DNA from 4 places in the Streptomyces sp. NPDC052101 genome. Region 3 is predicted to be linked to each of the others. Evidence: riboswitches for the same ligand, from Rfam matches in the RefSeq annotation. Region 3 holds a riboswitch; each other region holds the start of a gene.
What was found. Region 3 has a riboswitch for cobalamin ahead of AB0L75_RS01645 (CbtB-domain containing protein). Riboswitches for the same ligand answer to the same signal wherever they lie in the genome.
Positions count from the first base shown of each region.

Region 1: another riboswitch for cobalamin. It lies ahead of AB0L75_RS30380 (HoxN/HupN/NixA family nickel/cobalt transporter); the one in region 3 lies ahead of AB0L75_RS01645 (CbtB-domain containing protein).
Region 2: another riboswitch for cobalamin. It lies ahead of AB0L75_RS13040 (cobalamin biosynthesis protein); the one in region 3 lies ahead of AB0L75_RS01645 (CbtB-domain containing protein).
Region 4: another riboswitch for cobalamin. It lies ahead of AB0L75_RS25940 (ribonucleoside-diphosphate reductase subunit alpha); the one in region 3 lies ahead of AB0L75_RS01645 (CbtB-domain containing protein).

Region 1 covers NZ_JBFAWH010000020.1:62,938-70,373, forward strand. Annotated here, with positions in the region: gene AB0L75_RS30330 (LuxR C-terminal-related transcriptional regulator) at 1-77, shown strand, start outside; gene AB0L75_RS30335 (DUF1707 domain-containing protein) at 102-770, opposite strand; gene AB0L75_RS30340 (PqqD family protein) at 871-1,140, shown strand; partial or broken gene AB0L75_RS30345 (alpha/beta fold hydrolase) at 1,214-1,711, shown strand; gene AB0L75_RS30350 (SDR family oxidoreductase) at 1,846-2,082, opposite strand; gene AB0L75_RS30355 (hypothetical protein) at 2,067-2,321, opposite strand; gene AB0L75_RS30360 (cold shock domain-containing protein) at 2,494-2,928, shown strand; gene AB0L75_RS30365 (hypothetical protein) at 3,040-3,216, opposite strand; partial or broken gene AB0L75_RS30370 (beta-ketoacyl synthase N-terminal-like domain-containing protein) at 3,216-3,593, opposite strand; gene AB0L75_RS30375 (metalloregulator ArsR/SmtB family transcription factor) at 3,780-4,154, opposite strand; cobalamin riboswitch at 4,234-4,423, shown strand; gene AB0L75_RS30380 (HoxN/HupN/NixA family nickel/cobalt transporter) at 4,450-5,559, shown strand; gene AB0L75_RS30385 (allantoin permease) at 5,870-7,436, shown strand, end outside.
Region 2 covers NZ_JBFAWH010000005.1:275,657-283,092, forward strand. Annotated here, with positions in the region: gene cobN (cobaltochelatase subunit CobN) at 1-946, opposite strand, end outside; gene AB0L75_RS13035 (cobyric acid synthase) at 943-2,475, opposite strand; gene AB0L75_RS13040 (cobalamin biosynthesis protein) at 2,472-3,434, opposite strand; cobalamin riboswitch at 3,532-3,673, opposite strand; gene AB0L75_RS13045 (hypothetical protein) at 3,830-4,057, opposite strand; gene AB0L75_RS13050 (inorganic phosphate transporter) at 4,089-5,339, opposite strand; gene AB0L75_RS13055 (lysozyme) at 5,494-6,249, opposite strand; gene AB0L75_RS13060 (class II aldolase/adducin family protein) at 6,439-7,101, shown strand; gene AB0L75_RS13065 (alpha/beta fold hydrolase) at 7,216-7,436, shown strand, end outside.
Region 3 covers NZ_JBFAWH010000001.1:371,600-379,035, reverse strand. Annotated here, with positions in the region: gene AB0L75_RS01660 (DHA2 family efflux MFS transporter permease subunit) at 281-2,872, shown strand; gene AB0L75_RS01655 (DUF3995 domain-containing protein) at 3,123-3,689, shown strand; gene AB0L75_RS01650 (histidine phosphatase family protein) at 3,708-4,301, opposite strand; cobalamin riboswitch at 4,411-4,563, shown strand; gene AB0L75_RS01645 (CbtB-domain containing protein) at 4,602-4,823, shown strand; gene AB0L75_RS01640 (CbtA family protein) at 4,849-5,613, shown strand; gene AB0L75_RS01635 (TetR/AcrR family transcriptional regulator) at 5,675-6,415, opposite strand; gene AB0L75_RS01630 (darcynin family protein) at 6,531-6,887, shown strand; gene AB0L75_RS01625 (hypothetical protein) at 6,880-7,299, shown strand; gene AB0L75_RS01620 (multicopper oxidase domain-containing protein) at 7,296-7,436, shown strand, end outside.
Region 4 covers NZ_JBFAWH010000015.1:95,787-103,222, reverse strand. Annotated here, with positions in the region: gene AB0L75_RS25950 (cytochrome P450) at 1-1,331, shown strand, start outside; gene AB0L75_RS25945 (ribonucleotide-diphosphate reductase subunit beta) at 1,421-2,434, opposite strand; gene AB0L75_RS25940 (ribonucleoside-diphosphate reductase subunit alpha) at 2,434-4,797, opposite strand; cobalamin riboswitch at 4,922-5,064, opposite strand; gene AB0L75_RS25935 (GNAT family N-acetyltransferase) at 5,100-5,606, opposite strand; gene mctP (monocarboxylate uptake permease MctP) at 5,680-7,299, opposite strand; gene AB0L75_RS25925 (DUF3311 domain-containing protein) at 7,296-7,436, opposite strand, start outside.

The DNA.
Region 1 (7,436 bases), on a different contig from region 3:
CGGCGGCGCTGTCGATCCATTCCCTTCCCCCCATCGCCGAGACGCCCTCCGCGTCTCTGCCGCGACTGGGTTCCTGAGACCTGCGGCCCGGCCGCTCCCCGTCACTGCGACGCGCGCTTCACGCGCACTCGGCTGTGCGCCAGCAGGCCGGTGACCACCAGCCGCAGGGCTCCGGCGTGTGCCTGGCGGGCGCGACGGTCATCGAACTCGGAGTGCTCGCAGTCCAGGTCGCTCGGTTCGACGACGGTCCCGGGCGGCACGATCAGCTGCAGTGTGCCGTGGCGCAGATCGACGTCGATGACGATGTCGCTGCCCGGCAGCACGGCCTGGCGGAAGTCGAGTGTGCAGGTGCCGTGTTCACCCGTCACCTCGATACGGGAGGCGGCGCGCCAGGGGCCCACCCGCTCGGGGCTCCCGTGTTCGTACTCGATCCGGACCACGTCGCCCGTCGCCGGTGCCCCGGCGGTCCGCAGCGCCGGTGCCTCGGCAGTCCGCACCGCAGGGACCGCGGCGGTCTGGGGCAGGTCCGCGACCAGCACAGCCAGCTCACCCATCGTCCGGGCGCCGAAGGCGATCTCCAGCCGCTCGTCGAGTTCGTCCAGGTCGATCCTGCCGTCACCCGCGGCCGTCCGCAGGATCTCGATGACCCGCTCGCGGTCATCGTGGGAGGCCCGGAGGTCAACGGGCCTGGGCTCGCTCTCGCGTAAGTCAAGGGCCTTGGACTCGCTCTTGCGTAAGTCAAGGGCCTTGGATTCGCTCTCATTTGGCATACCTTGCAGCCTAACGAGGTTTCCCACGGCCCGGTACGGCGCTACGCGTTCCCGCGTGGCTGGTACGCGCCCTTGGCGTACACGCCATTCACCTGTACACGTGTATAAGATATTTGGACACCTGGAACTGCACAGCGCGTCCACCGGCGCCTGGTTCCGCTGCAGCCCGGTCGGCGCCGCCATGTGGATCACGCTCAGGCAGCACGACGGCGACGTTCATCGCGCCGCGCACGTCCTGGCGTCCCGATGGAGCACCGACCCGGTCAACATGTGCGCCGATCTGGAGGTCTGGGTCGGGGAACTGTGCGATCTGGGGCTGCTCGCGACGGAACCCCACGACACCGGGGAGTACCGCGAACACCGGGGATGACGGGCAGTCACATCCCTTTCCGCACCATGCGTTCCACGCACGGCACCCCTGACCTGATCCGCGGCGACCCGGACGGCAGGACCGCCAGGACGAGCCCGCCCTGCTGGACCTCGGCGAACTGGCCGACCTCGTGACAGAGGAGTTGCGCCCGTGGCTCGACCGGCCGGTGACACTCTTCGGACACAGCATGGGGGCGGTGCCGGCCTTCGAAGTGGCCACGCGGCTGGAACGGGAAGGGCGGGCGCCCACCGCGCTGTTCGCCTCCGGTCGACGCGCGCCGTCGACCTTCCGCGACGAACGTGCGCACCTCATGGACGCCGACAGCCTGATCGCCGACCTCAAGCGGCGAAACGGCACGGACACTCTATTCCTGGACGACGAGGACGTGCTGCGGATGATCCTGCCGGCGATGCGCGCGGACTACACCGCGGTGGATACCTACCGCTACCAGCCACGCCCACCGCTCGGCTGCCCCGTCCACGCGCTGACCGCCCCCGGCAGCCACTTCTTCCTCAACGAGCACGCGAGGGCCGTACAGGACGAGATCCGCAGGCGCCTCGCACGGCTGTAGCCGTACCCGCACCGGCGACGACCGGGCCGGGGGACGCGAGTGGCAGCCGCCCCTTCGAGGGAACGGCGGCCGCTGGACGTCACCATGACCGGGCGAGGCGCCAGGCAGCCCGGCAGAGGGTCATGTACCGAGGTTCATTTGCCCGCCTTGTTCACCGCCCCCGCATCCACCCGCAGCTGAGTGCCCGTCACATAGCGTGACTCGTCGGAGGCGAGGCAGGTGATGGCGTGCGACACGTCGATCGGCTGCACGTACGGGATCGGCATCGAGTTGACGTACTGGACGAGGGTCTGTTTGGCGAAGGCGTAGGCGGAGCCGCCGGGGCCCATCGCGCCGGGGCTGCCGTACGTCGATATCAGCCCCGCGGCCACGGACGTCGGCCTCCCTCGTGAACGCCCGGCGACCCGGCCTTCTCGACCAGCCGGGCCGTCTCCTTGAGGTCCTCCTCGGTCGACAGCGGGTACGGTACTGCCTCCAGGTCCTCGCACAGGTCGATCGCGATGATGTCGGCGCCCTCCTCGGCCAGCCGTACCGCGTGACTGCGCCCCTGTCCGCGTGCCGCACCTATGTTGACGACGACCTTGCATGAGACGTGAATTCGTCCCTTCACCCCTAACCCGGCTGCCCCGGGCTCTTTAGGGGGCCTCCCCTACTCCACGGAGCTGCCCCATGAGGCAGACTTGACCTGGAGAGGACCCGGCGTCCTCACAGGAACTACTGGTCTGTCTTCAGTGGCAGGGTGTTGGCCGGGCAGTGGGCCCGGCGGTTGAGGGGTTGATGGCATGGTTGCGGGTCGTGTGGTGCGGTTCGACGGTATGCGGGGTTATGGCTTCATCGCTCCCGACCATGGCGGGGAGGATGTCTTCCTGCATGTGAACGACCTGCTCATTCCTGAGCAGTATGTGCGCACCGGTCTGGCCGTGGTGTTCGAGGTCGAAGAGGGCGACCGCGGCCTCAAGGCGTCGTCGGTCCGTCTCGCCGACGGCGCAGACGTCAAGCCGGTCTCTCCGGCACCCCTTGTCGGCTCGGCCTCCGTCCCGGCGAGGCACCCGGACGGTGACGAGCCGCTGTGTGACGTGCTGAGCGCGGAAGAATTCGTGCACGAGGTGACCGAGGCGCTCCTGTCGGCCGCGCCGTCCCTCACCGGGGCCGAGATCGTGCAGGTCCGCCAGGGGCTGCTGCAGTTCGGCAAGAACCACGGATGGATCGAGGGCTGAGCGTCGGCCGGACCGAAGGCGGGGCGTCGGCTGACTCGAAAGCCGAGCGTCTGAGAAGCACGTGGTCGTCTCCGTCGCGCAGCCGTGCGGCGCGACGGAGACGACCAGTCCTCACCGCCCGAGTTCCGCGTCGAGTATGTCGAACAGCTCCTCCGTGCCGGCCTCCACGAGGTCCTCGTCCATGACCGCCTCCTCCGTCTCGAACAGCAACTCGCGCAGATAGGCCGCGAAGGCGGCTGCGGACGGGTGGTCGAAGACCAGCATCGGCACCAGGTTCCGGCCGGCCATCGCGGGTCCATGGCCAGGGCCTCGTTCGGGCTGATCCCGAAGAAGCCGGGATCGAACTCCGCGGCGTCGTGCAGGAATCCGCCTTCTCGGATGTAAGTCTTTCCCGGTTTCCCCGGCTCCGGGTCGTACAGCCCGTCGATGTCCCAGCCGCGATCCGTGGGGAACCCGGATATGGCGTCGACTCCTTCAGCGACCAGGCTCCAGAGGTCCTCCGGCGACTGCACTCCGCCCGGATAGCGGCAAGCCATCCCTACGATGGCGATCGATTCGTCGTCCGGCTTCCGTGCCGCCTCGTCCAGGCATCGGCGAGCGTCGCGCAGCTCGGCCAGCGTTCGCTTGAGGTACTCGACGAGCCTCTGCTCGTTGCTCGTGCTCACCGACTGACATCCCCTTCGGTGCGATGCGGCCTGGGATCACGTGACGTGGATGTGCTGCAGGGTTGGTGTGGCGCGAGCCATGACGCGGAGACCCTATGGAGAACACCCGCTCGGCCCAGATCCCCTACGAGCCCCTAAAGAGGTTCCCGGCACCCTTGTCCCGGGTCGCCGACGACGTCACGGCGGTCAGGCGCCGTTCGGTTCACCGTCCTGGGGCGTGCAGTGCTCCAGCAGCGCGGAGATCGGGCCGTCGACGAGCCGGTAGCGGACGATCCGGCCGTCCCTCTCCCCCTCCACGATGCCGGCGGTCCGCAGGAGACGCAGGGCCTGGGACACGGCGGTGTCCCTCATCCCGGTGGCCAGGGCGAGGTCGGTGACGGCGATGGGGCCGGCCTCGTGCAGGGCGAGCAGCAAGGCAAGACGTCCGGGGTCGGAGAGCAGGGAGAAGCGCTCGGCGAGGGCACGTACGCGCTCGGGCTCGCCGACGGCGGCGATGGCGTCGCAGACCCGGTGGCCGTCGATGGTGCGTTGCCCGGCGCGTTCCGCGGGGACGAGATGCATGGGCTCATCATGGCAGCCGTCGACGCTCGCCTCCATACCTGCTCAGTTGTGCAGGTTTGCAGCCATGACCTGCGGCCTTCTAAGGTGGGCGGGCCGTGGTGTTCGGGAAGACCGGTGCCGGCCCCCCAGGGGCTCAGTCCGGAGCGGCCCTCGCCACTGTGATCGGGGAGTTCCCGCCCCACGTATGCCACTGGCCTCATGGCCGGGAAGGCTGGGGCGGGCGCGTCGACCCGTCAGCCAGGAGACCAGCCACGGCATCACGAAGTTGATCCACGAGGTGCTGGAGCGTGACCGTATGACCGCGTCCCCAGGCGTGCCCGAGGCCGCCGCCGTCAAGTCCTTCCGCTGGCGACGCGAGGACACCGTCCGGACCGCCGGGTTGCTGGCCGTGATCGTCGCGCTGCACGTGGCCGCCTTCGGCATCCTCTTCCTGCTCGTGGTCCCGCATCACTATGAGGTCGGCAGCAAGGCGTTCGGGGTGGGCCTCGGCATCACGGCGTACACCCTCGGTATGCGGCATGCCTTCGACGCCGACCACATCGCCGCGATCGACAACACCACCCGCAAGCTGATGGCCGACGGCCAGCGGCCGGTCTCCGTGGGCTTCTGGTTCGCGCTCGGGCACTCCAGTGTGGTGGTGCTGCTGGCGGCGCTGGTCGTCGGGGGTGCGAAGCTCGCCGGCACCCTGATGAACGAGGGATCCCGCACCCATCAGGTCCTCGGCACCATCGGCACCACGGTCTCCGGGGGCTTTCTGTACCTCATCGCCGCCCTGAACCTCGTGGCGCTGTTCGGCATCGTCCGTGTCTTCAAGGCGATGCGGGCCGGACGGTACGACGAGGCGGAGCTGGAGGCGCACCTCGACTCACGCGGCTTCATGAACCGCCTCCTGGGGCGGCTCACCAAGTCCATCCGCCGTCCCGGCCAGATGTTCCCGCTGGGGTTCCTGTTCGGGATCGGTTTCGACACCACGACCGAGGTCCTGCTCCTCGCGCTGGCCGGCAACGGGGCCGCCGCCGGCCTCCCCTGGTACGCGATCCTCTGCCTGCCCCTGCTCTTCGCGGCGGGCATGAGCCTGTTCGACACCCTCGACGGCACGTTCATGAACTTCGCCTACCAGTGGGCGTTCTCGAACCCCGTTCGCAAGGTGTTCTACAACCTCACGATCACCGGCCTGTCCATCTCGGTGGCCTTCTTCGTCGGCACGATCGAACTGGTCGGCGTTCTGCACGACAAGCTCGGCCTGGAGGACGCTGTCACCGGCTGGATCGCCGCCCTGGATCTGGACAACGTCGGCTATGTCATCGTCGGACTGTTCGTGGTGGTCTGGGCCGTGGCGATCGCCTACTGGCGTCTGGCCAAGGTCGAGGAGCGCTGGAACGCCCGTGCCATGGACGCCGGCTGACGGCTTCCAGGGCGCGCCGGGGCGGTCCACCAGCACTGAGCCGAGATACCGAAACACAGGGTGAGTTCTCGGAAACACCGCGTTCACGACGGCGGGAACCGACGGTAACAACCGCTTCCTAGCGTGACCGGCCATGGGATCGGAGTCCTATCCCCGGCCGCACGCGACTCATGACGGTCCGTCGGTTCCCCCGTCCTGTCGATGACGCCAAGCGGGGCTCCTTCTTTCGTGCCGAAACACGAAGCACGAAGAACGAAGGACGACGCACCACGCACGAAGTGCCCGCACCAGCGTCATCGGGAGGCGCGACATGAGCACCACCGGGTCACGGCCGCAGACGGCGGCTGCGGCGAAGACCGCTGAGAACCAGGCGGCCAGGGAGACCCTGGAGGACTACACCCTCCGTTTCGCGCCCCGCAGTTACCGCCGCTGGACCCCCATGGTCGTGGCGACGACCGCACTCGGCGGCATCGCCTACATGGCCGACTTCTCCATCGGCGCCGGCATAGGCCTGGCCCACGGGACCGGCAACGCGCTCGTGGCGATCGCCGTGGCCGCCGTCGTCATCTTCGTCACCGGTCTCCCTCTCGCCTACTACGGCGCCCGCTACAACATCGACCTCGACCTGATCACCCGGGGCTCCGGCTTCGGCTACTACGGTTCGGTCCTCACCAGCGTCATCTTCGCCAGCTTCACCTTCATCTTCTTCGCCCTCGAAGGCTCGATCATGGCCCAGGGCCTCAAGCTCGGCCTCGGACTGCCGCTGTGGCTGGGCTACCTGGCCTCCACGCTCATGGTCATCCCCCTGGTGATCTACGGCATGAGGGCGCTCAGCAAGCTCCAGGTGTGGACGACCCCGATCTGGCTGCTGCTGATGGTCGGCCCGCTGGTCTACCTGGTCTCCACCGACCCCGGCACGGTCGACCGCTTCCTCGGCTACGCCGGCACCGACGGCGACGGCGGCGTCGACACCGCCTCCGTCCTGCTCGGCGCCGGGGTGTGCCTCTCCCTCATCGCGCAGATCGGCGAGCAGATCGACTACCTGCGGTTCATGCCGCCCAAGTCCGAGGCGAACAAGCGCAGTTGGTGGACCGCCGTGGTCATGGCCGGCCCCGGCTGGGTGGTGCTCGGCGCGCTGAAGCAGGCCATCGGTGTGTTTCTCGCCGTCTACATCCTCGCCAAGGTCGGCCCGGCCGCCGCGACCGAGCCGATCCAGCAGTTCCGCGGCGCCTTCGATGCGATGATGCCGTCCTGGATGGTCATCCCGCTGGCCGTGGCCCTGGTGGTCATCAGCCAGATCAAGATCAACGTGACGAACGCGTACTCCGGTTCGCTGGCCTGGACGAACTCCTTCACACGGGTCACCAGGCACTATCCGGGCCGCATGGTGTTCGTCCTGGTCAACCTGGGTTTCGCGCTCGCCCTGATGGAAGCCGACATGTTCAGCTTCCTCAACGACATCCTGGGCTTCTACTCGAACTGCGCGATCGCCTGGGTGGTCACCGTCGCCACGGACATCGGCATCAACAAGTACGTCCTGAAGCTGTCCCCGCTCCAGCCGGAGTTCCGCCGCGGCATGCTCCACGCCGTCAACCCGGTCGGGGTCGTGGCCTTCGTCGCCGCCTCCGGCCTGTCGATCGCCCTGTACTTCCATCTGCTGGGCGACACCCTCCAGCCGTACTCCCCCGTCGCCGCGGCGGTGATCGCCTTCGCCGTGACCCCGCTGATGGCGATCGTCACCAAGGGCAGGTACTACCTCCGCCGCGCCGACGACGGCATCGATGAGCCCCTGCTGGACGCGGACGGCAGCCCGAGCGCTCTCACCCTCGACTGTCATGTCTGCCACCAGCCGTACGAGCGCCCGGACCTGACCGCCT
Region 2 (7,436 bases), on a different contig from region 3:
CGATTCCGGCCACCCGTGCGGCCCGCTCCGGATCGGCCACGTACACCGGGACGTCGTCCGGGCCCTGCTCCTTGAAGGAGAACGGCACGGTGATCAGCCGGCCGTCGAACTCGGGGATCGCGACCTGCATCGCCGCGTCCATGGGGGAGAGGGCGGCGTCCGACTCGTCCCACGCGGACCGCGAGGAGGTGAGGCAGAGTCCTTGCAGCACCGGGATGTCGAGATCCGCGAGCGCACCGATGTCCCAGGACTCCTCGTCGCCGCCCGCCGAGGCCTGCGAGGCGTGTGTACCGCCGGCCGCGAGCACGGTCGCGACCAGCGCGTCGGCCCTCCCCAGCAGCTCGTACAGCCCGGCGTCCGCACCGCGCAGCGAACCGCAGTACACGGGCAGGGCATTGGCGCCCTGCGCCTCGATGGCCGCGCACAGGGTGTCCACGAAGGCGGTGTTCCCGCTCAGCTCGTGCGCCCGGTAGAAGAGCACGCCCACGGTCGGACGGCCGTCCCGGATCTCGTACGAGCCGTGGACGCCGTACTCCGGCATCTTCCGCGGCTCCTCGAAGCCCTCGCCGGTCAGCAGCACGGTGTCCGACAGGAACCGGGACAGCTCCAGCAGGTTCGCGGGCCCGCCCTCGACCAGGTACTTCAGCGCCTCCGCGACCACACCGGCCGGCACCGACGACTCGGCCATCAGCTCGGCGTCCGGTACGGCCTCGCCGCCCAGCAGCACGGTCGGGATCCCGGCCGCCTTCAGCGCGGCCAGCCCCTCCTCCCAGGCTCGCTTGCCGCCCAGCAGCCGTACGACGGCGAGGTCCGCGCCGTCGAGCAGCGCCGGCAGCTCCGCGGTGACGTCCACCCGGGTCGGGTTGCCGATACGGTAGTCCGCGCCGGAGGCCCGGGCCGCCAGCAGATCCGTGTCGGCAGTCGACAACAACAACACTGTGCTCATGCGGGCGCTCCCGGTGCGATGAAAGGCAGTCCTTGCGGCGCGCCCGACTCGATGAGCCGCCAGAGCGCGTCCGTGTCCGCGTGCTGTTCGATCAGGTCGCCGAGCCGGTCGAGCTGCTCCTCGCGCAGCGCGGCGAAAGAGGTGTCCGGCGCCGGCACGAAGCGGCGGCCCGCGGCGGCGGCCACCTCGCGCAGGAAGGCCCGGCGGAAGCCGTCCGACTCCAGCGAGCCGTGCCAGTGCGTGCCCCAGGTCTGGCCGACCCGGCAGCCGTCCAGGCTGTGTCCCTCGTCGTCGGAGATGAACGCGTCCCCTGCCTCTACGGAGGCGACGCCGTGGTGGATCTCGTACCCCTCGACCCGCTCGCCGAGGGCCTTCCCGGCCGGCCGGGTCAGGGTCTTCTCGCGGGCGAACCGCACCCGCACGGGCAGCATCCCGAGCCCGTCGACCGCGCCGGCGCGCGATTCGACCTCGTCCTCGATGTGCTCGCCGAGGATCTGGAAGCCGCCGCAGATGCCGAGGACGGGGCGGCCTTCGGCGGCCCTGCGCACCAGGGCGTCGGTGAGCCCGCGCTCCCGCAGCCACTCCAGCGCGCGCACCGTGCCCCGGGTGCCTGGGATCACCACCAGGTCCGCGTCCGCCAGCTCCTCCGAGCGGTCCACGAACCGCACCACGACGCCCGGTTCGGCGGCCAGCGCGTCCACGTCCGTGAAGTTGGACATCAGCGGGATCGCGCACACGGCGACCCGCAGCACGTCCTCGCCGACCGGGGGCGTCACGGTCGACTCCCGCACGGTGCCGCGCAGCGAGACCCTGAGCCCGTCCTCCTCGTCGATGCCGAGCCCGTGCCGGAACGGCAGGACGCCGTAGGTGCGCCGCCCGGTGAGGCCCTGGAGCATCTCCAACCCGGGCTCCAGCAGGCTCACATCGCCGCGGAACTTGTTCACCAGGAACCCGGCGACCAGCTCCTGGTCCTCGGGCGAGAGCAGGGCGACGGTCCCGAAGAAGGAGGCGAAGACGCCTCCGCGGTCGATGTCCCCCACCACCAGCACGGGCAGCCGCGCGTTCCGCGCGATCCCCATGTTCACGATGTCGGTCCGGCGCAGATTGATCTCGGCCGGGCTGCCCGCACCCTCACAGATCACCGCGTCATACGTGCCCCGCAACTCGGCCAGGCAGTCCAGCACCGTGCCGAGCAGCTTCTGCTGCCGCCCGCCGTGATAGCCGCGCGCGCTCAGCTCGCCCACCGGCCTGCCCATCAGCACGACCTGGCTGCTCTGCTCGCCGCCCGGCTTGAGCAGCACCGGGTTCATCAGCGCGGTCGGCTCGATCCGGCAGGCCTGGGCCTGCATGGCCTGGGCCCGTCCGATCTCCGCGCCCTGGCGGGTCACGAAGGAGTTGAGCGACATGTTCTGCGCCTTGAACGGCGCGACCTTCACTCCCTGGCGCACCAGCCACCGGCAGATCCCTGCCGTCACGACGCTCTTGCCTGCGTCGGAGGTGGTGCCTGCGACGAGGAGTCCCCCGTTCACTTCCCACGTCCCTTCAGACCTTTGACGCTCTTGACCATCAGGCGCGCGGCGACCGTGGTGCCGAGCGCGAGCAGACCGACGCGGCGGGAGAGCCGTACGGCGCGGTCGACGTCGGTGGGCCGAACGGCGCGTCCGGCCTCCCCGTTGAGCACCGGGCGGTGCTCGACCCGGCTGCCGTACGACAACGTGCCGCCCAGGCGTACCCCCAGCGCGCCCGCGAACGACGCTTCGACGGGGCCGGCGTTGGGGCTCGGGTGCCGGTGGGCGTCGGCCCGCCAGGCGCGCAGGGCACCGCGCGGGTCGGGTCCGGCCGCGGCGGCGAGTACGGCGGTCAGCCGGGCCCCCGGCCAGCCGGCCAGGTCGTCGAGCCGGGCCGAGGCCCAGCCGTAACGCCGGTACCGGGGCGACTTGTGACCCACCATCGCGTCCAGTGTGTTGACCGCCCGGAAGCCGAGCAGTCCGGGCACTCCGGCCACCGCGCCCCACACCAGCGCGCCCACCACGGCGTCGGAGGTGTTCTCGGCGACCGACTCGACCACGGCGCGGGCGATCCCGTCGGCGTCCAGCGCCTGCGGGTCCCGGCCGCACAGATGCGGCAGCCGCGCCCGCGCCGCCTCGACGTCCCCGCGTTCCAGGGCGCCTGCGATGGTGCGGGCCTCGCGGGCGAGCGACGTACCGCCGACGACAGTCCAGGTGGCGGCGGCGGTCAGTGCGACGGAGGCGGCGGGGCAGGGGCGTACGGCGCGTATGGCGGCCGTGCCGAGTGCGACGGCGCCGCCGGCGCACACCACGGTGTGCAGGGCGCCCCAGCCGCGGTGGTCGTGCCACAACGCGCGGTCCACGGCAGCGGCCGCACGACCGAACGCGGCGACCGGATGCCCGCGGCGCGGATCGCCGAGGAGCAGGTCGCCGAGAAGGCCGGCGGCGGCGCCGTACGCGTAAGTGCGATCGGCACCCATCGGTTCAGCCGGCCGTGGGAACAGGAGCAGGCCTGGCAGGGGTCCTTCGGCAGCCGAGCATGGCGATCTGGGTCCTCACTCAGGGTGTCCGCGCCCTGGTTCGACGAGATTCGGCGGTGAGAGTTCCTGGCTTCCGGGGTTCTTCCCCGGTGACAGTGGCGGGACCGCGCCGGATTCGCACCGGCTTCCTCTCCTGCCGCCGTACATGGCGTGGGCAGTCCACCACGCGCCCGGAACGGCCGTCAACTTGCCGTTGACCTGCACGGGGAGAGTGTGCCGATCCCCACATCGCGGGGCGCCCGAGGCTCTTGAGCACGGCGAAGGCTCCCCTCCGTGATGCCTGGAGGGGAGCCTTCGGGACGCTTGGTCCGCAGGGGGTGATGCGTGGCGGGCCGTCAGGCCTTGGCGACGATCAGGTAGATGCCGTACGCCACCGCCGCCGCGCACGCGGCGAAGCAGACGTAGGCGCCGGTGACGGCGAGGTTGGCGGAGCCGCCCTGCGCGGCGGCCTTCTCGCGTCGTGCCAGACCGTTGACGCCGAGGGTGAACAGGGCCACCAGGGCCACGGTGAACACGAGGCTGACGCCGAAGACGGAGCCGAGGGCCGCCCAGTCGATCTTCATGATGCTTCCTTCGGTAACCGGGTGGCCGGGGTCAGACGGTGGCGGCCGGCGGGGCGGCCTGGGGCGCGGGCTCGGCGGCGGCCGGGGAGGCGATCGTGGCCGTCAGGCCCTCGCTGATCGTGCCCGCCGGGGGCGGGGTCACGGCGGCGATGGCGGTGGTCACCACGCCGGCCGGCTCCGTGGGCTCGGCGACGACGTTGGTGTGGTCGACGACCTCACGGCGGGAGTACTTCCAGATCGCGGCGCTCGCGGCGACCAGGAAGACGGCGACGGCGGCGGTGCCCCAGTCGCCCAGGTCCGTGACGGACTCGGCGCCCGCGCCGACCAGTGCGGCGGCCGGCAGGGTGAGCACCCAGGCGACGGCCATACGGGTCGCGGTGGACCAGCGGACCACCCCGCCCTTGCGGCCGAGGCCCGCACCCATCACCGAGCCGGAGACGACATGCGTGGTGGAGAGGGAGAAGCCCAGGTGGGAGGAGGCCAGGATGGCGGTGGCGGCGCTGGTCTGGGCGGCGAAGCCCTGGCGCGGCTCCAGCTCGGTCAGGCCCGTGCCCATGGTGCGGATGATGCGCCAGCCGCCGATGTAGGTGCCGAGCGCGATGGCCAGACCGGCGGAGAGGATGACCCAGACCGGCGGGTTGGAGCCGGGGGAGATGGCACCGCCCGCGATCAGCGCGAGGGTGATGATGCCCATCGTCTTCTGGGCGTCGTTGGTGCCGTGGGCGAGGGAGACCAGGCCGGCGGAGGCGATCTGGCCGGCGCGGTAGCCCTTGCGGGTGGCCTCGCCCTCGGCCTTGCCGCCGATGCCGTAGGAGAAGCGGGTGGCCAGCATCGACGCGGCGCCCGCCACGACCGGCGCGGCGACGGCCGGGAGCAGCACCTTGGTGACCAGGACGTCACCGTGCACGGCACCGAGGCCGGCGGAGGCGACGGTGGCGCCGATCAGACCGCCCATCAGGGCGTGCGAGGAGCTGGAGGGCAGGCCCACCAGCCAGGTCACGAGGTTCCAGAGGATCGCGCCGACCAGGGCGGCGAAGATGACCTCGGGACGTATGCCGTGCTCGTCGACGAGACCTTTGGAGATCGTGTTGGCGACCTCCACGGAGAGGAAAGCTCCCACAAGGTTGAGGGCGGCCGACATGGCCACCGCGACCTTGGGCTTGAGTGCACCGGTCGAGATGGTCGTGGCCATCGCGTTGGCGGTGTCGTGGAAACCGTTCGTGAAATCAAACGCGAGTGCGGTTACCACCACAATCGCGAGGATCAGCGAGAAGTTTTCCATTTACCCAGGCAATCGTTCGAGGTCATTGGCTGTTGGACCGTAGGCAACCTGGATGAACGGAAGGTGAACTGAGGCGGGCGTGGGGGTGTCTGAGGGGAGGGGTTGATGTTCCGTTTCCCTCCGGTTCGGCACCGGCGCCCCAGGTGCCCCTTGGCTATCGGCTACGCGCGAAGACCCGCAGCCGGCTCGCGGACCCGTTGAAGAGATCCTGGTCACCCGGCAGCCGGCCGCGGGACTTGTGCTGCCAGAAGGTCCAGTACTGCCAGCCGCCCGGCAGCGTCCCCGGCCGCTTGGTGCTGTGGCGGGCGATCCACAGCGGGTTGCTCTTCGAGAACGCGTGGCTGTTGCCGGTGCACAGCTTCCACCACTGGGTCGTCGTGTAGATGACCGGGCGGCGGCCGGTCTTCCGCTTGACCTCGTCGCTGAAGGACCGGACCCAGCGGACCATCCGCTTCTTGCTCATCCCGTAGCATTTGTGCTTCTTGTTGTACGGGTTGTACTCGATGTCGAGCGCGGGCGGCAGCGTCCAGCCGTCCGCCCGCCAGCCGCCGCCGTGCCGCACGAAGTACGCGGCCTGCTTGGCGCCGGAGGACTTGTCCGGCAGCGCGAAGTGGTAGGCGCCCCGGACCAGGCCCACCTTCCGGGCACCGTTGTACTGCTGCGCGAAATAGGGGTTGCGGTAGCTCGTCGACTCGGTCGCCTTGACGTAGACGAACCGCGCGCCCTTGGACCGGGCGGCCGGCCAGCCGACGCGCTTCTGGTGCGACGAGACGTCGTGGCCGCGGGGCTTGCCCGTGGCCGGCGCCGGAGTTCCGGCCGCCGCGGTGCCGGTGCTCGCGAGGGCGAGCGCCGCCGTGGCCGCCACGAGGACACCGGCGCGGCGACGGGGACGAGTGCGTACACGGGCCATGTGTCTCCCCGGGTCGGCGGACGGAGGATCGTCCGGCGGGCAAGGGGGTCCATTGAAGGCCTGAAGATCATCGAATCGACGCCCATTTGCGGCGATTCACCCCTACTTCCGCCCATTCGGGGGTACGCACTTCCGGCCGGAAGCTCCCGTCCGCCCCCTGTCCGAGAACACGGCTGGCAGGATCACGGCATGGCTGAACAGCGACGGGAAGCGGAACCGGAACGCATCTGGGCGGAACTGGTCGCCACGGCACGGCGGACCGTAACCGACGGACTGGTGGTCGGCACCTCGGGCAATGTCTCGGCACGCGCCGGGGACCTCGTGCTGGTCACCCCGTCGGGCGTACCGTACGACCGGCTCGGCCCGGACGACATCACCGGCGTCGACCTCACCGGACGCCAGGTGCTCGGCACGCTGGTGCCGACCAGCGAACTGCCCATGCACCTCGCCGTCTACCGCACCACCGACGCCCGCGCGATCGTCCACACCCACGCCGTGCACGCGACGGCGGTCTCCACGCTCGTGCCCGAGCTGCCGCTGGTCCACTACATGGCCGCCGCCCTCGGCGGCCCCGTCCGCGTCGCCCCCTACGCCACCTACGGCACCGACGAACTCGCCGAGCACATGCTCCGCGCCCTGACCGACCGCTCCGGCTGCCTGCTGCAGAACCACGGCACCATCACCTACGGCGCCACCCTCGACCAGGCCTACGACCGCACCGCCCAGCTGGAGTGGATGTGCCGCCTGTGGCTGACGGCGTCCTCCATACCGGGCGTGCCCCCGTCCCTGCTGACGGAGGCACAGCTGAAGGAGGTGGGGGACCGCCTGAAGGGGTACGGCCAGCGGACGTGACCACCGCTTCCCGCCTCCCGCTCACCGTGACCCGCCGCGATGGCGCCCAGCCACGACGCGGACCGTCCCGCCGCTCCGCTGGCCGGTGACGGCAACCCCCACGACACTGGAGCCGTGGGCACCGTAAAAGCGACCGCCACCGCAGCCACCGCGGTCCTCGCCGCAGGGATCGCATCCGTCGCCGCCGGCCGGTTCGCCAGCGACGCCGCGCTGAAGGCACCCGCCGGCCGTCCCCTGCCCACCGAACCCCGCCTCACCGTGCACGGCACGGCCGCCGGCCGGATCACGCTCACCCGCGATCTGGCCTCGCTGCGCCCCGGCACCTACGGCCTCGC
Region 3 (7,436 bases):
CGACCGAGCCTGTCCCCCGCCAGGATCTACACTCAGTTGGTAGCCGCAAGCAACGGAACGTAAGTGATGATCGGCACGGGCCGTCCAAGAGGCCGAGAGGGAGCCGTGCGCCGGTGGACCGTACGTACACGGGCCTCGGAGCCGGGCAGGGCCCGGACGGCGAGGTGAGGCAAGGAGATCCGCACGCATGACCACGTCCGCATCCCCGGCCCGCGGGGGAGCCACAGCGATATCCGGGTCGGCACCGCCGGCCGGCGGCAGGCTGACGCACCGTCAGATCATGACGATCCTCAGCGGCCTGATGCTGGGGATGTTCCTCGCGGCCCTCGACCAGACCATCGTCAGCACCTCGATCCGTACCATCGCCGACGATCTGCACGGCCTGAGCGCGCAGGCGTGGGTCACCACCGCGTACCTGATCACCTCCACCATCAGCACGCCGCTGTACGGCAAGCTGTCCGACCTCTACGGCCGCAAGCCCTACTTCCTGGCGGCCATCACGATCTTCATCGTCGGCTCGGCCGCCTGCTCGTTCGCCACCTCGATGACCGAACTGTCCGCGTTCCGGGCCTTCCAGGGCATCGGCGCGGGCGGCCTGATGTCGCTGGCGCTGGCGATCATCGGTGACATCGTCCCGCCCCGCGAGCGGGCCCGCTACCAGGGCTACATGCTCGCGATGTTCGGCTCCTCCAGTGTGATCGGCCCGCTGATCGGCGGTTTCCTGGCGGGCCGCAGCAGCATCCTGGCCATCGCCGGCTGGCGCTGGGTGTTCCTGGTCAACGTACCCGTCGGCATCGTCGCGCTGTTCGTCGTCGCCAAGGTGCTGAACCTCCCGCACACCCGGCGCGAGCACCGCATCGACTGGTGGGGCGCGCTCACCATCGCCCTCGGCGTGGTGCCGCTGCTGCTGGTGGCGGAACAGGGCCAGAGCTGGGGCTGGACCTCCACGAAGGCCTGCGTCTGCTACGCGGTCGGCGTGGTCGGCCTGATCGCCTGGGTCTTCGTCGAACGGGCCATGGGCGAGGAGGCCCTGATCCCGATGCGGCTGTTCCGCGGCGCGGTGTTCAGCAAGATGAGCCTGCTGTCCGTGCTCATCGGCATGGGCATGTTCGGCGGGATGATGATGATCCCGCTGTATCTGCAGATCGTGAAGGGCGTCAGCCCCACCAGGTCCGGCCTGCTGATGCTGCCGTTGATGGTCGGGATGATCGCCGGGACCATGGTGGTCGGCGGCATCATCCAGAAGACCGGCAAGTACAAGATCTTCCCGATCGTCGGCACCCTGCTGATGATCGCCGCCATGCTGCTGTTCCACTACCGGGTGGAGTGGAACACGGCACTGCCGGAGACCATGGCCTACATGGCGCTGTTCGGCATCGGCCTCAGCGGGTGCATGCAGATCCTGACCCTGGCCGTGCAGAACGCCGTCGAGCCCAAGGACATGGGCGTGGCGACCGCGTCGGCCACCTTCTTCCGCCAGATGGGCGGCACCGCCGGTACGGCGGTCTTCCTCTCCGTCCTCTTCAGCACCGTCGGCGACAAGATCAGCTCGGCCTTCCGGGCGGCCGCCGGAACGCCCGCGTTCCAGGCCGCGGTCCATGACCCGGCCGTGCGGGCCGACCCCGCGAACGCGCCGGTCCTGGAGATGCTCAAGCACCCCGGGGCGAGCGGCGGCAGCGGCTCGGGTGTGCTCGACGACTCCTCGTTCATCCAGCGGCTGGACCCGCGGCTGGCCCAGCCGTTCAAGGCCGGCTTCACCGACTCGATGCAGCTCGTGTTCCTCATCGCGGCGGCCGTGACGGTCCTGGCCTTCCTGGTCGCGGTGTGGACCAAGGAGGTGCCGCTGCGCCAGGTCTCCGGACTGGAGGCACGGGCCGCGGAGGAGAACGGCGACCCGGCTCCGGCCACGACGACCACCCCCGACCCGGCCGCACCCACCGCGGTCGCCGAGCGGCCCGCCCCCGCGGACCCGGTCGCACCTACCACCGCCGAGTCCGCCGCCGGCCGTGCCCCCGAGCAGCCCGCCGCCGCACCGGCATCCGGCGGGAGCCGGACCGCCGCCGGGCCGCCGGCCGACAGGTTCGAACCCGAGCCGGGCGCTTCGCGGTACGGCGTCCGCGGCCGGGTGCTGGACGGCGCGGGCGGGCCGGTGCCGCAGGCCGTGATCACCTTGATCGACATGGGCGGCCGGCAGCTCGGCCGTGCCGTCAGCGGCGCGGACGGGGCCTACGCCCTGGCCGTCACCGGTCCCGGCACCTATGTGCTGATCGGCGCCGCCGGTTCGCGGCAGCCGCAGGCCGTCACGGTGCCGGTCGGCGAGGAGCCGGTCGAGTGCGACTTCACGCTCGGCGGCACCGTCGCCCTCACCGGGTCCGTCCGCGACGCCGCCGACGGACACCCGCTGCCGGGCGCCCTGCTGGTCGCCACCGACGTACGCGGAGAGGTCGTGGCGCGCGGCAGCTCGGCCGCCGACGGCGCCTTCGTGCTCGCCGACCTGGTCCCCGGCGGCTACACGCTCGTGGTGAACGCGCCCGGACACCGTCCGGCCGCCCTCGCGGTCGACGTCGTCCCCGGAGCCGCGGACAGCTGCGAGATCCGGCTCGAACCGGGCGCCCGGCTGCACGGCGTCGTCAGCACCGCCACCGGCGACCCCCTCGACGAGGCCAAGGTCACCCTGCTGGACTCGGCCGGGAACGTGGTCGGCACCACGATCACCGGACGCGACGGCGCGTACGGGTTCACCGACCTGGACGGCGGCGAGTACACCGTCATCGCCAGCGGCTACGCCCCCGTCGCCGCCTCGGTCCGCCTGGACGGCAGCGGCATGAGCGGCTTCGACCTCGAACTGTCCCACCAGGAGGAGTCCCGGTAGCGGAAGCCGGCGCGGCCCTCAGTTCCCCCGCTCGGGGCTGCCGAGAGTGAGGCGGGCCGTCCGCGCCGCGTCGCACACAGGTTCGGCCAACTGTGTGGGGCCCACCGTCACGTTCAAGCCACTCCCGGCGAACAGCGGGACCCCGGGTCCGGCGGCGATACAGGCTACGGCTGCCCGATGGGGCATGGATCCGAGCTGTCCGCCTGACCCGGCATCCGACGGGATGACCGTCCACCGCGAGGGGAACGCCATGGAAAGCAGACCCGCCACCGTCAACCGCACGGCCGCCCGCGTCACCGAGCGGGCCCGCCGCACCCCGCCCGCGACGGCATGGCAGCGCAGGGCGGCGTTCACCGCATGCGTGTGGATGGTCGTGTTCGCGGCGTTCCACTGCTACTGGGCGCTGGGCGGCACCATCGGGCTGCCACCGGGCGAATCCCTGGTCGACAACAGGCCGTTGTTCGTCATCGACCTGATCGCCATACCGATGAACCTGGGCGGGGCCGCCCTCGCGCTCGCCCTGGTGCAGCGCTGGGGACTGTTCTTCCCGCGCCGCCTGATGCTCTTCGGGGTCTGGGGCTGCGCACTGCTCATGGTCGGCCATGCCGCGCCCTCGATGGTGGACCTGGCGGTGTTCCTCACCGGTCAGCGCGGAAAGCCGCTGACCGGCGAGGACCGGTTCAGCGTCCTCGTGTACGAGCCCTACTGGATGCTCGGCGGCCTGCTGTTCACCGCCATGGCCCTGGCCTTCCAGCGGCGCACCCGGCCATCGGCCGCGGCCGGCCGGAACCTCGCCGGCCCGTCGGCACGAGCGTGAGGACCACCCCGATGGGCCTCAGCCGGTGCGGCCTTGCCCGGCGACGTGCGCGAGCGGCTGCCCCAGCCGCAGGTTCCAGCGTCCTGACCGGCCGCTGAGTTCGGTCGCGGTCAGGGGAGGCACGTCGAGGCGCCAGAACGCCGGCCCCGGTGCGTCAAGTACCCGCACGGCCACGGCCCGTACGATCTCCGGTTCCACCACGGCCACGGTCCGGCCCGACCACCGGGCGGCCTCCGCGAGCCAGGCGGCGACTCGGTCGCCCAGGGCGCACACCGACTCCCCGCCGTGCGGGGCGGACGCGGGATCGGCCAGCCACCGGGCGACCGCGTCCGGCTCGGCGGCGGCGACCTCGTCGAGTGTCCGCCCCCGCCAGCGGCCCATGTCGAGTGCCGCCAACTCCGGTGCGCAGACGGGTTCGAGGCCGAGGGCGGCCGCGGTCTCACGGCACCGGACGGTGGGAGAGGCCATCACTCGGTCACTGCCCGGAAGCAGGCCGGCGGCCGAGCGGGCGCGGTCCGCCGCGGTCGCGTCGAGCGGACACCCGTCGTCGAAGCGGGCCTCGCGCAGCGACCGGCTCATCGCCGCTGAGATCAATGTCACTCGACTGGTCATGTTCATGTTCCCGTGTCCAACTGGTGCCTCAACAAAGGGCTCTGGGGGTAGTGCGGCGCATCGGATGCGCTTGAGCGCCGCTGTATGCGCCCTTGGCCGGATCCCTCCCTCGCGGTACCTTTCTGGTCGTTGTTGACGACGGCACGGCGGAAGTCGGTGGGAATCCGGCACGGTCGCGCCACTGTAAGCCCAGCGCGAGCCGTCCCCGAGCGGGACGGCGAAGGCCGGGCAAGTCAGACCCGCATCCGTCGTCGTGTGCACCACCGAGACGGGACGCGAGTTCCCCAGGAGGGTCCTGCCATGGCGCAGTCCGCTGTTCAGCCCACGACCACGCCCGCCGCCGTACCGGCGAAGCTGCCGATCTCGGCGATCGCCCCGTGGGCGGTCTTCTTCGGCATCCTGATGATGGTTCTGCTCTACTTCGTCGGCGCCGAGCAGGGCGCCACCTCGCTCGTGTCCGGCGAGAGCGTCCACGAGTGGGTGCACGACGCCCGCCACCTGCTCGGCTTCCCCTGCCACTGACGGCGACGGGGCAGCGTACGCGTCCATGAACTCGGCAACCGTAAGAAACCTCCTGGTGCGTGGCATGCTCGCGGGGCTCGCCGCGGGCCTGCTCGCCCTCGTCGTCGCCTACTTCCTCGGCGAGCCGCGTGTCGACTCGGCCATCGCCTACGAGGATGCGCACTCCCACGAGCACGGCATGGAGATCGTCAGCCGCTCGATGCAGTCCACCGGGGGCCTGGCCACCGGCGTCCTCGTCTACGGCGTGGCGTTCGGCGGCATCGCCGCCCTCGCGTACTGTTTCGCGCTCGGCCGCATCGGGCGGTTCGGCCCGCGCGCGAGCGCGCTGCTGCTGTCCGCGGCGGGCCTGATCGCCGTCTACGTCGTGCCGTTCCTCAAGTACCCCGCCGGCCCGCCGTCCGTGGGCAACCCCGACACCATCGGCCGGCGCACGACGCTGTACTTCCTGATGATCCTGCTCAGCGTGCTGCTGGCGATCGCCACGGTGATTCTGGGCAAGCGCCTCGCACCACGCCTGGGCAACTGGAACGCCACGGTCGCGGCAGGGGCGTTCTTCGTCCTGGCCGTCGGTCTGGCGTACGCGTTCCTGCCGGCCGTCAACGAGGTCCCCAAGGACTTCTCGGCCACCCTGCTCTGGCAGTTCCGGCTGGCGGCCCTCGCCATCCAGCTGACCCTGTGGACCGCCTTCGGGCTGATCTTCGGGCTGCTGGCCGAGCGGGTGCTCGCGCCCCGGCCGGCCGAGGCGAGGAAGAAGGACTCGGCTCAAGGGGCCACTGCCGTGACCCGCTGAGGCCGAAGAGCGCACGATCGCAGGCCCCGACCCGCACACCGGTCGGGGCCTGCTCGGCGTTTCACGGGCCGGCCTCCAGTAGCCCCACGATGTCGCGCAGGTTGTGCTCGAAGAGCGGTCCGGGATCGGTCAGGGCGAAGTCGAGATGTCCGAACACCTCCATGGACACCATGCCGTACAGGCGGGACCAGGCGAGGACGAAGACGTAGAGCGCCTCCAGGGGCGGCTCGGAGCCGATGTGCTCCCGCAGCTCCTCCAACTGGGGGAGCCAGTCCGGGTCGAGGGCGCCCGGCTCCGGCAGCGGGACGGTGCCCGCCCGCCAGAACTCCATCATCAGGCCGACGAAGACGCCGCCGAAGCGCCAGCTGGCGGTGTGGCAGGGGTCGCCCGGTGCGCAGTCGGCGTCGGGGATCGGCTTGCTGAAGACGAGGGTGAACTCCGGCCTGTGGCTCAGCGCCCAGGCCCGCAGCGCTCGTGCGGTGGCGGTGAAGCGGCCGCCGGGGGACTGCTCGGCCGCCCGGTCGCGGGCGTGCTCCAGGGCGGCGGCCAGCTCTTCGTAGAGGGACGCGGTGAGTGCCTGCACCAGCTCGCGGTGGTCGGCGTAGTAGCGGTAGAGCCCCGGAGCGGTCATCCCCATCTCGCGCGCGATGGCACGGAGCGAGACGGCGGCCGGGCCCTCGGCCACCAGCAACTGCCGGGCATGCCCCAGGATCTCGGACTTCGTCTCGGCGCGCTGGCGCTCCCGCGCCTCTTCGCGCTGCTGTGCCCTCCGTGTCGATGCCGGGGCGAACTCGCTGCTCACGGACGTGTCTCCTGCTCTCCTGTGGCGCCGCCGGTCAGCCCCCACTTGACAATGTTAACGCCGATCACCTCTAGTAAACGCCGTAAACCTGAGGCGAGATCGGGGAACCGCTGCCATGAAGACCACCATCGTCCTGACCCACACCTTCACTCCGGCTTGGCTGGCGCTGTCCCGCGAGGAGCGGAACGCGATGGCGGCAGCGCACATCCATCCCGTGTTCGCCAAGTACGCCGACCGCGTCTCGGCCCGCTTCTTCGACGCCGAGGCATTCACCACCGCCTTCTCCGACTTCGCCCTGCTGGAGACCGAAGACCTCAAGGCGTACTACTTCCTCGTCGAGGAGCTGCGCGACTCGCCGCTGATCGCGCAGGGCTACCTGGTCATGAACGACATCTTCATGGGCGTCGAGGCCGGGTTCCAGGCGTTCGAGGCGCAGGCCGGCGCGGGCGCCGGTGAGGTGACGCATGGCTGACACGTCCACCGGAGCCGCCGTTTCGCGGCCCCGTCCATGGCCCCTCACGCTGCTGCGCGCCGCTTCTCTGCTGTTCGTCTTCGACACCCTCCTCCAGGCCGCCCTGGCGGGCCTGTTCATCACAGGTGACGTGCGCTTCCTCGACCTGCACGCGGCCAACGCGCAGTTGCTCGCCTCCGTCTCCCTCGTGGAGGCCGTGGCCGCCCTGCTGGTGTGGCGCTCGACGCGGGGTCCGGCCTGGCCCTTCGCGCTCGCGGTCGCACTGGTCGTGCTGGTCGGCGCGCAGATGGGGCTGGGCGCGGCCCGGATGCTGGGCGGCCATGTCCCGCTCGCCCTCGGGGTGTTCGGTGTGGGTGTGGCGCTGTGCTGCTGGGCGTGGACGTACAGGTCCGGGAAGGGCGTGGACGGGTGACGTCACGTCGACGATTCCTGGGGCTCGCGGCGGGCGGCACCGCCGGACTCGCCATACCCGCCGCGGCGGCGGCGTACGAGAGGTGGGCGGGCGAACGCACCGGAACAGTGCTCTCCAGCAGGATCCGGCCGCCCCGG
Region 4 (7,436 bases), on a different contig from region 3:
CCGAACTGCGTGAACCGCCCCTGGCCGGCGGCGCCGTGCCGGGTCTGGGCCACGGCCTGAAGCTGGTCCGAGATCCGCTCGCCTTCATGTCCCGGCTCCGCGAGCACGGCGACGTCGTACGCCTCAAGCTCGGCCCCAAGACGGTGTACGCCGTCACCACACCCGCGCTCACCGGCGCACTCGCGCTCAGCCCCGACTTCAAGATCGACGGACCCCTGTGGGAGTCCCTGGAAGGGCTGCTCGGCAAGGAAGGCGTGGCCACCGCCAACGGGCCCCGGCACCGGCGCCAGCGCCGCACCATCCAGCCCGCCTTCCGGCTCGACGCGATCCCCGGCTACGGGCCGATCATGGAGGAGGAGGCCCATGCGCTGACCGAGCGCTGGCGGCCCGGCGAGACCATCGACTGCACCTCCGAGTCCTTCCGTATCGCCGTCCGTATCGCCGCCCGCTGCCTGCTGCGCGGCGACTACATGGACGAGCGCGCCGAACGGCTCAGCATCGACCTCGCCACCGTCTTCCGCGGCATGTACCGCCGGATGGTCATCCCGCTCGGGCCGCTGTACCGGCTGCCGTTCCCGGCCAACCGCGAATTCAACCGGTCCCTGGCCGATTTGCATCTACTGGTCGACGAGATCGTCGCCGAGCGGAGGGCATCTGGTCAAAAGCCGGACGATTTGCTGACGGCATTGCTGGAGGCGAAGGACGACAATGGCGACCCCATCGGGGAACAGGAGATCCACGATCAGGTCGTCGCGATACTCACCCCCGGCAGCGAAACAGTGGCGTCCACGATCATGTGGCTGCTCCAGGTTCTCGCGGAACACCCGGAACACGCCGAGAAGGTACGGACCGAGGTCGAATCCGTGACGGGTGGTCGACCGGTCGGATTCGAGCACGTCCGCGCGCTCAGGCACACCAACAATGTCGTCGTCGAGGCCATGCGGCTCAGGCCCGCCGTATGGATATTGACGCGGCGCGCGGTGACCGACACCGAACTCGGTGGCTATCGCATTCCGGCTGGGGCGGACATCGTCTACAGCCCGTACGCGATCCAGCGCGACACCCGCTCCTACGACCGGCACCTCGACTTCGACCCCGACCGGTGGCTGCCGGAGCGGGCCAAGGAGGTACCGAAGTACGCCATGAGCCCCTTCAGCGTCGGAAACCGCAAGTGCCCCAGCGACCACTTCTCCATGACCCAGCTGAGCCTGATCACCGCCGCGATCTCGGCGAAGTACCGCTTCGAGCAGGTCAGCGGGTCGAACGACACGACCCGCGTGGGCATCACACTGCGCCCCCACGACCTGCGGCTGCGGGCGATGCCCTGGTAGGCCACCTGTTACCGGCGCGTGCTCAGGAGGCCTGCGGGCCCCGGAACACGCGCCGGTAGGCGTTCACGGCACGGTGTACGGAAGGCGACTCAGAAGTCCTCGTCCAGGTCGACCGTGCCCTCGACCGCGACCTGGTACGCCGACGGGCGGCGCTCGAAGAAGTTCGTCAGCTCCTGAACGCCCTGCAGCTCCATGAAGGAGAACGGGTTCTCCGAGCCGTACACCGGGGCGAAGCCGAGACGGGTGAGCCGCTGGTCGGCGACGCACTCCAGGTACTGCCGCATCGACTCGGTGTTCATGCCCGGCAGACCGTCGCCGCACAGGTCGCGCGCGAACTGCAGCTCGGCCTCGACGGCCTCCTTCAGCATGTCGACGACCTGCTGCTGGAGCTCGTCGTCGAAGAGGTCCGGCTCCTCCTTGCGCACGGTGTCGACCACGTCGAACGCGAAGGACATGTGCATGGTCTCATCGCGGAACACCCAGTTGGTGCCGGTGGCGAGACCGTGCAGCAGACCCCGGCTGCGGAACCAGTAGACGTACGCGAACGCGCCGTAGAAGAACAGACCCTCGATGCACGCGGCGAAGCAGATCAGGTTGAGCAGGAAGCGACGCCGGTCGGCCTTCGTCTCCAGCCGGTCGAGCTTCTCCACCGAGTCGATCCACTTGAAGCAGAACTCGGCCTTCTCACGGATGGAGGGGATGTTCTGGACCGCGTCGAAGGCGGCGGCGCGGTCGTCCGGGTCCGGGAGGTAGGTGTCCAGCAGGGTCAGATAGAACTGGACGTGCACGGCCTCCTCGAAGAGCTGCCGGCTCAGGTACAGCCGCGCCTCGGGGGAGTTGATGTGCTTGTACAGCGTCAGGACCAGGTTGTTCGCCACGATCGAGTCGCCCGTCGCGAAGAAGGCCACCAGTCGGCCGATCAGGTGCTGCTCGGCCGGGGTCAGCTTCGCGAGGTCGGCGACGTCCGAGTGGAGGTCGACCTCCTCCACGGTCCAGGTGTTCTTGATCGCGTCCCGGTAGCGCTCGTAGAAGTCCGGGTAGCGCATGGGGCGGAGAGTCAGCTCGAAGCCCGGGTCGAGCAGATTGGCGTTACGGGTAGTCATTACTGGCAGGCCTCGCAGGACTCGGGGTTTTCCAGGGAGCAGGCGACGGCGTCGGGCTCGGCGACCTGCTGGACGGGGATGGCGGCGGGAGTCTGCGCCTGGGCGGCACGAGCGATCCGGGTCGCCGGGCGGGAGCGCAGGTAGTACGTCGTCTTCAGGCCGGACTTCCAGGCGTACGCGTACATCGAGGAGAGCTTGCCGATGGTCGGCGTCTCCAGGAAGAGGTTGAGCGACTGCGCCTGGTCCAGGAACGGGGTGCGGGCCGCCGCCATGTCGATCAGGCCGCGCTGCGGGATCTCCCACGCCGTGCGGTACAGCGCCCGCACCTCCTCGGGGATCCACGCGAAGTCCTGCACCGAGCCGTTAGAGTCGCGCAGCGCCTCGCGGGTGCGCGCGTCCCACACGCCGAGGTCCTTCAGGTCCTGCACCAGGTACGAGTTGACCTGCAGGAACTCACCCGACAGGGTCTCGCGCTTGAACAGGTTCGACACCTGCGGCTCGATGCACTCGTACACGCCCGCGATGGAGGCGATGGTGGCCGTCGGGGCGATGGCCAGGAGCAGCGAGTTGCGCAGGCCCGTGCCGGCGATGCGCCTGCGCAGGGCGTCCCACCGCTCGGGCCAGGTCAGCTCGACGCCGTAGTGGTCGGGGTGCAGCACACCCTGGGCCGTACGGGTCTTCTCCCAGGCCGGCAGCGGGCCGTTGCGCTCGGCGAGGTCGGCGGAGGCCTCGTACGCGGCGAGCATGATCCGCTCGGCGATCCGGGTGGACAGGGCCTTGGCCTCGGGCGAGTCGAAGGGCACACGCAGCTTGAAGAAGACGTCCTGCAGCCCCATCGCGCCGAGGCCCACGGGACGCCACTTGGCGTTGGACCGTCCCGCCTGCTCGGTCGGATAGAAGTTGATGTCCACGACGCGGTCGAGGAAGGTGACGGCGGTGCGGACGGTCTCGTCCAGCCGTTGCCAGTCGATGTCCCCGCCGGCCACGAAGGAACCGAGGTTCACCGAGCCCAGGTTGCAGACCGCGGTCTCCCCGTCGTCCGTGACCTCCAGGATCTCCGTGCAGAGGTTGGAGGAGTGGACCACATGGCCCGGCAGGGCCGTCTGGTTGGCGGTGCGGTTGGCGGCGTCCTTGAAGGTCATCCAGCCGTTGCCGGTCTGTGCGAGGGTGCGCATCATCCGGCCGTACAGCTCACGGGCCGGCAGGGTCTTCTTCGCGAGGCCCGCTGCCTCGGCCTTGCGGTAGGCGGCGTCGAACTCCTCGCCCCACAGGTCCACCAGCTCCGGCACGTCGGCGGGGGAGAAGAGCGACCACTGCCCGTCGGCGTTGACCCGACGCATGAACTCGTCCGGGATCCAGTGCGCGAGGTTCAGGTTGTGCGTACGGCGGGCGTCCTCACCGGTGTTGTCCCGCAGCTCCAGGAACTCCTCGATGTCGGAGTGCCAGGTCTCCAGGTAGACGGCCGCCGCTCCCTTGCGCCGGCCGCCCTGGTTCACGGCGGCCACCGAGGCGTCCAGGGTCTTCAGGAACGGGACGATGCCGTTGGAGTGCCCGTTGGTGCCGCGGATCAGCGAACCGCGGCTGCGGATCCGGGAGTACGACAGACCGATGCCGCCGGCGTGCTTCGAGAGCCGGGCCACCTGGTGGTAGCGGTCGTAGATGGAGTCCAGCTCGTCCAGCGGGGAGTCGAGGAGGTAGCAGGACGACATCTGCGGGTGCCGCGTGCCGGAGTTGAAGAGCGTGGGGGAGGACGGGAGGTAGTCGAGGCGGCTCATGAGCCCGTAGAGCGCCGCGACCTCGTCGACGGAGCGAGGGGTGTCGTCCTCGGCCAGGCCGCTCGCGACCCGCAGCATGAAGTGCTGGGGCGTCTCGATGACCTTGCGGGTGAAGGGGTGCCTCAGGAGGTAGCGGCTGTGCAGCGTGCGCAGGCCGAAGTAGCCGAAGCGGTCGTCGGCCGCCCGGTCGACCAGGGCGTCGAGGCGGGCCGCGTGCAGCCGCGCGAACTCCGCGGTGCGGTCGGCGATCAGGCCCTCGCGGTGGCCCACCGCGACGGACTCGGTGAAGGACGTCACGCCCTGCGAGGCGGCCTCGGCGCGGATGGAGGTGGTCAGCAGCCGGGCGGCCAGCTTCGAGTAGGCGGGGTCCTCGGAGATGAGCCCGGCGGCGGCCTCCGTGGCCAGCTCGCGCAGCTCCGACTCGTCCGCGCGCGCCGACCGGCCGCGCAGCGCGGCGGCGGCGACCCGGCCGGGGTCGGCGTCGGGGAGGTCGGCGGTCAGCTCGGTCAGGGTGCGCAGCAACGCGGCACCGGGACCGTCGGTGTCCAGGCCGCTGGCTGAAACCGGATCTGCTGGCGCGATGGTCACGTGGGGCTCTCCCTCGCTCGGCACGGGGGCCTTGCGGAGGGCAGGGGGCAGTCACGAGCGCACGCGGCGTCGCGTCCACCGGCCCACTCCACGAGGCCCGGACGTCAGGGCACACCGGCCGGACGGCCGGGTGCGCGCTGTCGGCAGGTCCTCGGACTGACACGAGCGTGCGGATGCACGCAAGTACACCGTTGCGGGACAGTTCCGGATTCGCACCGGATTCCCCTGCGGCGACAGCGAGGACGAGCATACATCTAGTGCCGGGCTGTCGTGTCACCCCCAGATGTTGTGTCGCACTGGTCTCAGAGCGTCAACTCATAGGTGAGCAGAGTGATGTCGGGCTGCCCGGGCAGCGGATTCCAGTCCCGCCCGGGAGTACGAACGAAGCCGAGGCGTTCGTAGATGCGGTGGGCCGCGTGCATGGTGCGCTTGGTCGACAGAACGATCCGTACGCAGCCGTCGACGGACCGCGCCCTGTCGACGCAGGCTCGCACGAGGCCCTCGCCGACTCCCCGGCCGCGCGCTGCCCGGTCGACGGCCAGCATCCGTATCTCGGCCTCTTCGGGGCGGGCGATGTCGGCCATGGGACCGCCCGACGGCACGAAGGTCACACCGCCGAGCGCCCTACCGTCCTCGACGGCGACCAGCACATCCGCGTCGGCGGCGCGCTTCGCCACGTCCCTCAGCTTGCCGAGGTACCAGTCGCTCTCCCCGAAGTCGAGGAGGCCGTCCCGGAGGTAGGCCTGGGCGGTGATCTTGCCCAGGGTCTCGTAGTCGTCGGGGGTCACCTGCCTGATCACGAAGTCCATGGCACCGAGTGTGCCGGACAGGCACGACAACGGGCCGCCGGATCAGCCTCCGACGGCCCGTGATCAGGACACCTCAGTGGCCGGCGCCCACCGGCAGCTCGGTCGTGACTCCAGGGTCGCCCACGTCCGCCGTGTAGTCCTCCGGCTTGGTCTCGTCGATGCCCTCGGGGGCGTTCGCGGCCTTCAGGACGAAGGTCAGGACCACCGTCACCGCGGCGTTCAGCACGAACGCGGTGAGGCCGATGTAGCCGATCTCGCCGATGCCGGGGATCTGCTTCGCCGAGCCGCCGAAGTGCTTCTGGGTCGGGGAAGCGACGCCGTACGCGGCGATGGTGCCGTACGCCATGCCGACCGCCCAGCCGGCGAGCAGCGCCCAGCGGTGGAACCAGCGGGTGAACAGGCCGCCGACCAGGGCCGGGAAGGTCTGCAGGATCCAGATGCCGCCCAGCAGCTGGAAGTTGATCGCGACCGTCTTGTCCATGGTGAGGACGAAGACCAGGGCGCCGACCTTCACCAGCAGCGAGACCAGCTTGGAGACCTGGGCCTCCTGCTTCGGCGTGGCGTCCGGCTTGATGAAGTCCCGGTAGATGTTGCGCGTGAAGAGGTTCGCCGCCGCGATCGACATGATCGCCGCCGGTACGAGGGCGCCGATGCCGATCGCCGCGAACGCCACGCCCGCGAACCAGTCCGGGAACATGTCCTCGAACAGCTGGGGAATCGCCAGCTGCCCGTTGGTGACCTTCACGCCGGCCGCGATCGCCATGAAGCCCAGCAGGGCCAGCAGGCCGAGCATCAGGGAGTACAGCGGCAGGATCGTGGTGTTGCGGCGGATCACGTCACGGCTCTTGGAGGAGAGGGTCGCGGTGATCGAGTGCGGGTACATGAACAGCGCGAGCGCGGAGCCCAGCGCCAGCGTGGCGTACGTCCACTGGCCCGCCTCCGGCGGCACGAGCGCGCCGCGCGGCTTGCCGGTCGCCGGGTTGACCTGGCTGAAGGCGTGGCCCGCCTTGGCGAAGATCTCGTCGAACCCGCCCAGCTTGATCGGGATGTAGATGATCGCCACCGCGATGACGATGTAGATCAGCGCGTCCTTCACGAACGCGATCAGGGCGGGGGCGCGCAGACCGGAGGAGTAGGTGTACGCGGCCAGCACACCGAAGGCGATGAGCAGCGGCAGGTCCCGTACGAACCAGTTGCTGGCGCTGTCCCCGCCGACCCCCATCACGTCCAGCACCGCCTGGATGCCGACGAGCTGGAGCGCGATGTACGGCATCGTCGCCAGGATGCCGGTCAGGGCCACCGCGAGCGACAGGCTCTTGGAGCCGAAGCGGCCGCGCACGAAGTCCGACGTCGTCACATAGCCGTGCTTGTGGGACACCGACCACAGGCGGGGCAGGAACGTGAAGATCAGCGGGTAGACGAGGATCGTGTACGGCACCGCGAAGAAGCCGGACGCGCCCGCCGCGTAGATCGCCGCCGGTACGGCGACGAAGGTGTACGCCGTGTACAGGTCGCCGCCGAGCAGGAACCAGGTGATCCAGGTCCCGAACGAGCGTCCGCCCAGGCCCCATTCGTCCAGCGAGTGCTCGTTCTCGGCCCTGCGCCAGCGTGCGGCGAGGAAGCCCATGACCGTGACGGCCAGGAAGAAGAAGATGAAGACGCCGAGCGCGACGCCGTTGACGCCGTTCTTCACCGCGCCTCACCGCCCTTCCGGGGGCCGCGGGCGCGCTGGTCGCGCTGCCACAGCTTGTACGCGGTCATGGTGAGCGCGGTGGAGATCAGCACCCAGAGCATCTGGTACCAGTAGAAGAACGGGATCCCGATGAACGC